Catalinimonas alkaloidigena: one gene and its partner. The protein of the gene in region 1 interacts with the protein of each later gene in a pairwise test. Links are inferred from orthologs where the notes say so. Each region holds a gene or a part of one and is shown on either strand. Other genes may lie near its edges.

Region 1 (4,490 bases):
TTTGAGCTCATAGATCAGGAAAAAATAAAAATAGAAGAGGTTGACTGGCTTTGCTGCCACTATTCTTCCGAATTTTTCAAAGCCCCCATCAAAGAGCTGATGGCCAAAGGTGGCGCTCTGATTCCTGATGAAAAATGGTTCAGCAACCTGGCTACCAAAGGCAATACCGGAGCAGCTTCTATATACATCATGCTGGAAGAGCTCATGTATTCCGGCAAATTGAAAGATGGAGATAAGATACTATGTATGGTGCCGGAGAGTGGCAGGTTCATTACCTCTTTCATGCTACTTACGGTAGAAGGCGCAAAAACTACTGATAAAGCTTATCCATTGCGTGAGATTGAGGCCCCTGAATTGGTGGTGGATCCAAATCCTACTTCAGAATGGCTGGTGCGGCAGTTGAGCCAGACCTGGATTGACTTTGAAAGTAAACTACTGAAAGTACCCATTGTGCGTAAAATCCATGACGGACAGCTAAGCCTGGAAGATTATAAACTACTACTGATGGACCTGCGGCAGCAGGTAATAGATGGGTCGCAGTGGATTTCTCGTGCGGCTTCCAATATTGATATTGAGCTGTTTGAGCTGCGCTCTGCCTTCATCAAACATACCGCTACTGAACACAAAGATTATCAGCTACTGGAGAAGAACTTCCATGCCTTGGGAGAGGATTTGAGCAAGATCCGCAGCGGAAAAAAAAATGTGGGAAGCGTGGCGCTCTCTTCATTTATGTTTCAGCAGGCGAGCAAGCCTAATCCCATAGATTTGCTGGGGGCTATGTTCATTATTGAAGGCATTGGAAAACGACTGGCCGGCTATTGGGGAGAAATGATGAAAGACCAGCTGCATCTTCAGCAGGATCAGGTTTCCTTCTTCACTTATCATGGCGTAGCGGATGAAAACCATTTTCATAATCTGGAGCAGGCACTGAATCATCCGAGGATGGACAGGGAGGTTGCTGGGAAAATTGCGAAGACGGCTAAAGTGACCGCCCGCCTGTATCAGATGCAACTGGAAGAACTGGGTAACTACTAAAATCTCAATCGTATGGGCTCACAACACATGTTTGACCTTTCCACCCACGACAGCCGCGATCCAAATCCCTGGCTGGCGATGTACCTGGATAGCAGTATTCCGATCAATGACCACACCAAGCTGGCATTGATGCGTGATAACAGCTCACGCTCGGTTATGTATCTGCTTCCGCTGGTCCGCTTCTGGTCCAAGATCATGATCTTTTTGTATCCATGTCTTCAAATTCTTCCTCCCTAAGTTTCCTGATTCCTCCAGGGTGCTTCATAAAATCTTGGCCTGGGGACTGAAAAACTTTGTGAGTAGGGATGCTAATTTGCTGATCTTCAGGCATTTCCATGTGGGGAGTGAGATTATGCAGTTCATCGCTAAAAATGTGGAAGGCGTAGAAGTACAGACCAGTCCGCTGAAGCCCAAAGATTTTGAGGATATCAAAGAGGATCTCTTTTTGAAGCATGATCTGAATCTGTACAATTTTGTGATTAACCTGAACCGTCAGCTCAAAGAAAAGAAGCTGGGTATCAAAGGAAAACGTCCGATTGATCTGTCTATGATTACGCCCGATCGTTTTGACCACATAGAATTTCCTGACCGCTGGACGAATATTTTGGATTTAAGGTCAGCCATTGAGCTTTTCACCCCTTTCTATCAGTTTTTTCTTACAAATAATGATTTTATCAGAGCTTCAAATTCGCTGCAACTGGATGAGACTATCGGTATTTACACCTCACAAATTCTCAATACACCGGGGCATCTGAGTTTGGTGAACAACAAGCATCCGATGGTACCGGAGACGACTTATAGTGCAGCTTACAGGTTAGTACTCCATGGTTTGGCGGCAGAAACTTTACATGCGGTGCTGGTTAACCTCAAACAGGAACGTTTTGCCGATGGTGTGATCACTCCAAACGTACAGCCAACTACTTCTTCTTAATGGCCAGCTGACCGCAGGCGGCGTCTATGTCTTTGCCACGGCTCCGGCGAACATTGACAATAACCCCTTTCCTTTCCAGATAGGCGGCAAACTGATCCAGACGGTCGGCTTCGGTATTTTTGAAGTCAGCTTCCTTGATAGGATTGTACTCTATAATATTGACCTTGCTGGGCACGCGCTTGCAAAACTCCCAGAGCTCCCGGGCATCTTCCAGCGTATCGTTGAAGTTATAGAAGACAATATATTCAAAGGTGACTCTACTGCCGGTCTTGTCGTAAAAATAATTCAGTGCTTCACGCAAAGCTTCCAGCGTATTGCTCTCATTGATCGGCATGATCTGATCTCGCTTTTTATCATTGGCGGCATGTAGCGAGAGTGCCAGGTTAAATTTCACCTGATCATCTCCCAGCTTTTTGATCATCTTGGCAATGCCCGCCGTAGAGACCGTAATCCGCTTGGGCGACATGTTCAGACCTTCAGGAGAAGTGATATGTTCAATAGAAGTCAGTACGTTTTGGTAATTCAGCAGGGGCTCGCCCATACCCATGTACACAATATTAGAAAGGGGTATTTGATAATTTTCTTCTGCCTGCTGATTAATTAAAACGACCTGGTCATAGATTTCAGCAGCGTCCAGGTTACGCTTGCGCTCCATGTAGCCGGTAGCGCAGAACTTACAGCTGAGGGAGCAACCCACCTGCGAAGATACACAGGCCGTCATACGGCTGTCCGTAGGAATGAGTACACCTTCTACCGCATGTCCATCATGCAGCTGAAACATCGATTTGATGGTGCGGTCGCTGCTGAAGTTTTGTTCCTGTATGGCAACGGGTTTGATGACAAAGCGCTCCTGCAACAGCTCACGTGTGTTTTTAGAGAGGTTAGTCATCTCTTCAAAGCTTCGGGCAGACTTTTTCCACAACCATTCCTGTATCTGCTTGACGCGAAAAGGTTTCTCCCCTATTTCTGCCAAAAATGCCTTAATAGCTTCAGGTTTGGCTTTACGAATATCTGTTTTCTTTTGCTGTGCACTGACTACACTCATACGAACGAATAATGATGAATGAATTATGAAGAAAAGCTAGTTTTCAGATGATCTTGGTTAAGCCTTAATCAATAGATCAAACGAAAGTCGGCTTACTTCTCTGCAAATTTATGATATATTTGCTATGATCTATTACTACAATATTTATAAGCTACTAATTCAAAATTAGACGAATAAGTTGAGAAAAACCCTAGAAAGCGCCAGTAACTTTATTGATGGCATGAATGAAGCCATTGGCAAAGGTGTCTCCTGGCTCAACACCCTACTGGTCATACTCATTTGCTACGATGTGGCGGCCCGCTATCTTTTCAATACCTCCTCCTCTGGAATCGTAGAACTGGAATGGCATATCTTCTCTTTCATTTTTTTGTTGGGAGCAGCCTATGCCCTGAAGCACGATAAGCATGTGCGGGTAGATGTATTCTATCAGAATTTTTCACCAAAAAAACAGGCTTGGGTCAATCTGATTGGCACGCTGCTATTTTTAATTCCTTTCTGTATCATCACCATTCAGTCTTCACTGAAATTTACAGCCAATGCCTATGCCATCAACGAAGGATCACCTGATCCGGGAGGTTTACCCGCTCGTTTTATTGTGAAAGGGGCTATTCCTGTTGGTTTTTTTCTGCTGCTCTTACAAGCCTTTTCTTTAGCCTTCCGATCATTACTAACCGTTACCGAATCCACTAATAGCGACCATGCCTGATATACTGCCGATTATTCTCTTTCTGTCTATTTTCCTGTTAATTCTTTTTGGCTTTCCGGTGGCCTTTACGCTAGGTGGAGTATCCATCTTGTTTGGGTTGGTAACATTCGGTCCGGACTTCTTTTACCTGCTGCCCCTGCGCGTCTTCGGCACCATGACGAATTATGTGCTGTTGGCGGTACCGCTGTTCATCTATATGGGAATAATGCTGGAAAAATCCGGCCTGGCGGAGAGCCTGCTGGAAACGATGGCCTTGCTATTTGGTCGCTTTAAAGGGGGGTTAGCCATTTCAGTGATCATTGTAGGAGCGATGCTGGCCGCATCAACGGGAATTGTAGGAGCCACGGTTATTACCATGGGCCTGATCAGCCTGCCTACCATGCTCAAACGTGGATATAGTGCTGAGCTGGCTACGGGGACCATTGCTTCTTCAGGAACGCTGGGGCAGATCATTCCACCCTCGGTGGTACTGGTACTTTTGGGAAGTGTATTGAATGTATCAGTAGGCGACTTATTTACCGCTGCGCTCGTACCCGGACTGGCGCTGGTGGGATGCTATTTGCTGTATGTGGTGGGAGTGGCAACTTTTAAGCCGAGCGTAGCGCCTCCCATGCCTGCTGAAGAGATTGCTGAATTTAGAAGAGAGGGAATGTTGAAAAGAGTAATTGCTGCCTTTGTGCTGCCTTTTCTGCTCATCGCAGCCGTATTGGGGTCTATCTTCGCGGGTATTGCCTCTCCTACCGAGGCAGCAGCAGTGGGCGCTATGGGTGCTT
Region 2 (4,562 bases), 640 kb from region 1 along the record:
GGGGAATACTACCTGCCGCAGTGGTTAGCATGGGAAAATAACGAGGTAGATGCGTTGCTGCCTCCAATACTGCACGATAACCTGCCATGGAAGCCATAGAAGATAGCACATCTTTATCCTGTGCCAGTGTGGTACGGGGCATCATGTCCATGCTAAACACATTGATGGGGTACTGACTTAGCTTTTCAGGAACAGTAGCATCTTCGTAAGGACGAAAGGAGGAAATTACGGAAGCCCCCTGAGGCAGCTTGCTTAAAACATCTTCAGCCGGGGGCCTGATACTTAACAACAAAGTAGTTTTGGAAATGATATCATCACGCTGGCTGATGGTTGCTCCCGCTTCCTGATACTCCGTATCTGAGATAAAAGTATTCTCGCCTGCGCCTGACTCGATGAGAACTTGGTTGTTGTCGGTTAGTTTTTTCACTACATCCGGAGTGAGTGCCACCCGGGTATCAGCTTCTTCTTTAAGAACGCCTATTATCATTGATCTAACTTATATTTAGCGTAAACATAAAAAATTTGTTCCTAATAAGTGGAGGTATACTCAAAAATCTTACATCTTAATGCCTAGTCCTTTTTACTTGGGCGCACCAATTTAGGCAAAAGAAATACAAGATGACAAATTTCTATGCAATCAGTTGCATTATTTTATACCTTTTGAGCTAAATATTTTTTTATAAATAGGTTTACGATAAAGAAATTGTAACCAAAGGACAGGCCACAGTAAAAAATCCAGCAAAGGAGAGGGAGACTTGAAGGTAATATCATCCACAATTGTACTTCCCTGACTATTCTTAATTATCCTGTGGCGGTGGTGCCAGTATTTTAAAAAAAAGGGAAGTCTGGTGCCCTTATCTATAAAGTAAAACTCTTCCTGATCAAAGTCATCCTCTACAATCTTACTTAGCCACTGCTGTTTAAAAAAGATAAAATTAAGTTCCAGGGCTACTGCATCCCCTTTCTTGCAACCATCAAAACGCAGTAGCCTTACCGGAGGAAACGGAGGATTGAGGCGCATAAAAAGTTCTTCATTAAACCCCTGCATTACTGTTTGATAGGGCTGCTCTACCGCGGTACTTATTTTTATGTTCATATATTTGGACTGTTCGCTGAGTTTACATGCAAAACAGTTAAGGAGCGCTTACGGTTTTAGCCATATCCTTTTGCATAGTCATTTATTCTCTTATTATTTCCTCCTTAGCATCAAAAAAGTGAGAAGGTTCGTGTAAAAGGTAGATTAATAGTTTAACACTGATTTTATTGTAGATGATTACGATAGTTGTGGGTACCAACAGAAAAAAAGCACTTTCAGCCGCCATCGCAGCCTATTACCAAAAGGTGCTGCAAGAAAAAGGTACAGAAAGTCAGGTCATAAATCTGGTAGATTTGCCTGCTGACTTTACGGCTACTGCCTTGTATGAAAATAATGGAAAGAACAATCAGTTTAATCGCTTCAGGCAGGTTTTTAAGGAGCACGAAAAATTTGTTTTTATCATTCCGGAGTATAATGGTTCATACCCAGGCGTGCTCAAAGCTTTTATTGACGGCATGGATTACCCCAGCGGCCTGCAGGGAAAAAAATGTGCTTTGGTGGGGCTATCTTCCGGTGTACAGGGAGCAAGTATACCGCTGAGTCACTTTACTGATGTACTACACTATCTGGGGATGCATGTGCTGGCCCTAAAAGTAAAGATGGGAGAGATTCATAGGTATATAAAAGAAAATCAGCTCACAAGCAAAGTCTACGATGAGACTCTTCGCCTGCAAGCTGATCAGCTTATAGCGTTTTAAATGATCTACTAATCTACGTTGTCGTGCAGAAACTTATTGTTACCGATGATATTATCATCATCATCTAATGAGTAACGCGACACATTGCGGTCATTGTAAGAAGGTGCGCTGTAGAGATGGATATTTCTTCTTACATAAGCCGGCTCATTGTAGAAATCTTCTTTCTTGAAAATGTCTTCACTGTTATCAGGGGAGCTGATGCTCTTACGACCCTTGAGTTTAAGCTTACGTTCGTAAGCTTCTTTCATCATCAAATACCTGCGGCTGGAAGACATCTCACGCAGTAGCTTCTCTTCTTCTTCTTTTTCCTGACGCTGCTGGTTATCGTCCTCTTCTTCCTCATCCTCAAAATTTTCAATTTCAAAAGGTGGAGAAGAAGGTGGCGATGGTGTATTACTCCTTTCCTGAGGCGGACTGTCCGGCGGACTGGCTTCCGATTTATCTTCCTTCTTAATTCTCTGGCTGGAGTCCAGGTCATAGACGCGCTTGGTTTCTTCCTCATCCTCACCTCTTTCATCGTTATTAAAGCCCGTAGCAATAACAGTAACCATAATCGCATCGCCCAGTGTATCATCCAGTCCATGACCGAAAATCACTTCTGCCTCTTCACCTGCTTCAGTCTGGATATGATCCGTGATTTCGGTAAGTTCATCCATCTGCATTTCAGCCTGCTCACCAGAGCGGATAGAAAGAAGAATTTTTCTTGCTCCCTTAATATTTTTGTCATCCAGCAGCGGTGAAGAAAGGGCTTCCTCGGCAGCACGCATAGCACGGTGCTCGCCTTCTGCTTTAGCAGACCCCATAACAGCTGCGCCTGATCCCGCCATTACCGTTTTCACATCTTCAAAGTCCACATTGATATAACCAGGAACCGTAATGATTTCGGCAATACTTTTGGCTGCGGTGGTTAGTATATTGTCTGCCTGAGCAAATGCATTGGTCAGGGTCAAATTACCATAAACTTCTCTGAGCTTATCGTTCAGAATTACGATCACGGTATCGCAATTATTTCTCAGTTCGCGGATACCTTCTTCGGCAGCACGCTGTTTCTTTTTACCTTCAAAAGCGAATGGCTGAGTTACAATACCCACGGTCAGGACCCCAAGCTCACGGGCTACTTTGGCAATTTCTGGGGCTGCGCCTGTACCAGTACCTCCTCCCATTCCGGCAGTGATGAACAACATACGGGTATCATTGCTCAACAACTCACGAATTTCTTCTTTGCTTTCTATTGCTGCCGCTTTTCCTTTTTCAGGATTGGCACCGGCACCCAAACCCCGGGTAAGCTCTCCACCTATCTGTAGTTTATTGGGCACAGGGCTAATTTCAAGCGCCTGAGCGTCGGTATTGCAGATGATAAACTCAACATCTTTGATACCCTGATTGTACATGTGATTTACAGCATTACTACCGCCGCCACCAACACCAATAACCTTGATGATGGATTTATGCTGAGTGGGTAGATCGAATTCATAACTTCTGTCAGCCATAGTCAAAAGGAGTTTAAATAATTACCGTGGTTAATTTTTTTATTTAAAGGAAAACCTTAATAGTTTTCTTTATCGTCAAAATCGTCAATAAGTATTTTTTTAGTTTTTTCCAGCATTTTACGAAAAAACATAGAGCCTTGCGCCTGCTCTTTTTCTTTTCGGGGCTTGTTGCCCTGCATCTCTTTGTTTTTCTTTCTGATGTAGTCCAGGTTTCGTTCATCAATGGCTTTGAAACCCGACAATACCAGGCCCACCGCTGTAGCGAACATCGGGCTCTTTACGGTTTCAATTTTGCTTTTACCCATGTACTCATTGGGGTAGCCAATACGAGCATCAGTGGCACACATGAGTTCGCAAAGCTCTTTAGCAAACTGTAGCTGTGAACCTCCTCCCGTTACGACTACGCCACCGGCAAGCTTATCCTCATAGCCGGAAGAGATGATTTCTGCATGTACCAGCTCAAAAATCTCCTGCATGCGGGCTTCAATGATATAAGCCAGATTTTTGATGGATATCTCTTTAGGCGGACGGTCTCTTAAACCGCGGATGGATACAATCTCATTGAAGCTCGCTTCTTCGGCTATAGCTTTACCAAATTTTACTTTCAGCAGTTCAGCCTGCTCTTCCATTACCGAACAACCTTGCTTGATATCCTGGGTAAGAATGTCACCACCAAAGGGTATTACCGCAGTATGGCGAATGATACCATCGTAGAAAATGGCCATATCTGTAGTACCACCTCCAATATCTACCAGGCAAACGCCAGCTCTCTTTTCTTCTTCGCTCAGTACTGCCAGGCTGGAAGCCAGAGGTTCCAGGATCAGGTTTTCTATTTCCAGGCCGGCTCTTTTCACACATTTGTTAATATTGTTGATGGCATGAGTCTGCGCCGTGATGATATGGAAGTCCGCTTCCAGTTTTACACCGGACATGCCTACCGGATCCACAATACCATCTTCGTAATCAACAGTATAGTGCTGTGGCATTACATGGATGATCTCACAGCCGGGGGGCGTGACAATACGATACATATCGTTGGTAAGACGCTCAATATCTTCCATACGAATTTCCTCATCCAGTGAATTGCGTGTGATGCTCCCATGATGGATTGAGCTTCTGATATGCTGACCGGCGATACCTACATTTACAGTATGTATCTCAATACCTGATTGTTCTTCAGCAGATTTGATTGCTTTTTCAATCGCGCTGATGGTCTTATCAATATTCGTCACGATACCTCTTCTGACACCTTCTGACTTCGCTTTGCCCATTCCCAGC

What was found. The genes of interacting proteins can lie anywhere in the genome.
Region 2: the proteins of rlmN (region 1) and ftsZ interact in binary tests that used the Escherichia coli proteins (3 or more experiments, as listed by UniProt). The link is inferred for Catalinimonas alkaloidigena from one-to-one orthologs.

Annotation. Positions count from the first base shown.
Region 1 is NZ_JAQFIL010000001.1:7,086,266-7,090,755, forward strand. What follows is about bases 983-3,879. They hold rlmN (dual-specificity RNA methyltransferase RlmN), read right to left. Parts: upstream 3,012-3,879; coding sequence 1,953-3,011; downstream 983-1,952. Other genes in these bases: OKW21_RS28790 (beta-ketoacyl-ACP synthase III), read left to right, coding at 983-1,035; OKW21_RS28795 (DUF6999 family protein), read left to right, coding at 1,048-1,272; OKW21_RS28800 (DUF6999 family protein), read left to right, coding at 1,292-1,966; OKW21_RS28810 (TRAP transporter small permease subunit), read left to right, coding at 3,190-3,717; OKW21_RS28815 (TRAP transporter large permease), read left to right, coding at 3,710-3,879. In the rest of the region: more of OKW21_RS28790, read left to right, coding at 1-982; more of OKW21_RS28815, read left to right, coding at 3,880-4,490.
Region 2 is NZ_JAQFIL010000001.1:7,727,964-7,732,525, reverse strand. The notes cover bases 1,044-4,012. They hold ftsZ (cell division protein FtsZ), read right to left. Parts: upstream 3,285-4,012; coding sequence 1,803-3,284; downstream 1,044-1,802. Other genes in these bases: ftsA (cell division protein FtsA), read right to left, coding at 3,341-4,012; OKW21_RS31500 (NADPH-dependent FMN reductase), read left to right, coding at 1,270-1,794; OKW21_RS31505 (SRPBCC family protein), read right to left, coding at 1,044-1,096. Also shown: OKW21_RS31510 (Re/Si-specific NAD(P)(+) transhydrogenase subunit alpha), read right to left, coding at 1-487; more of OKW21_RS31505, read right to left, coding at 647-1,043; more of ftsA, read right to left, coding at 4,013-4,562. UniProt on the Escherichia coli protein: Essential cell division protein that forms a contractile ring structure (Z ring) at the future cell division site. The regulation of the ring assembly controls the timing and the location of cell division.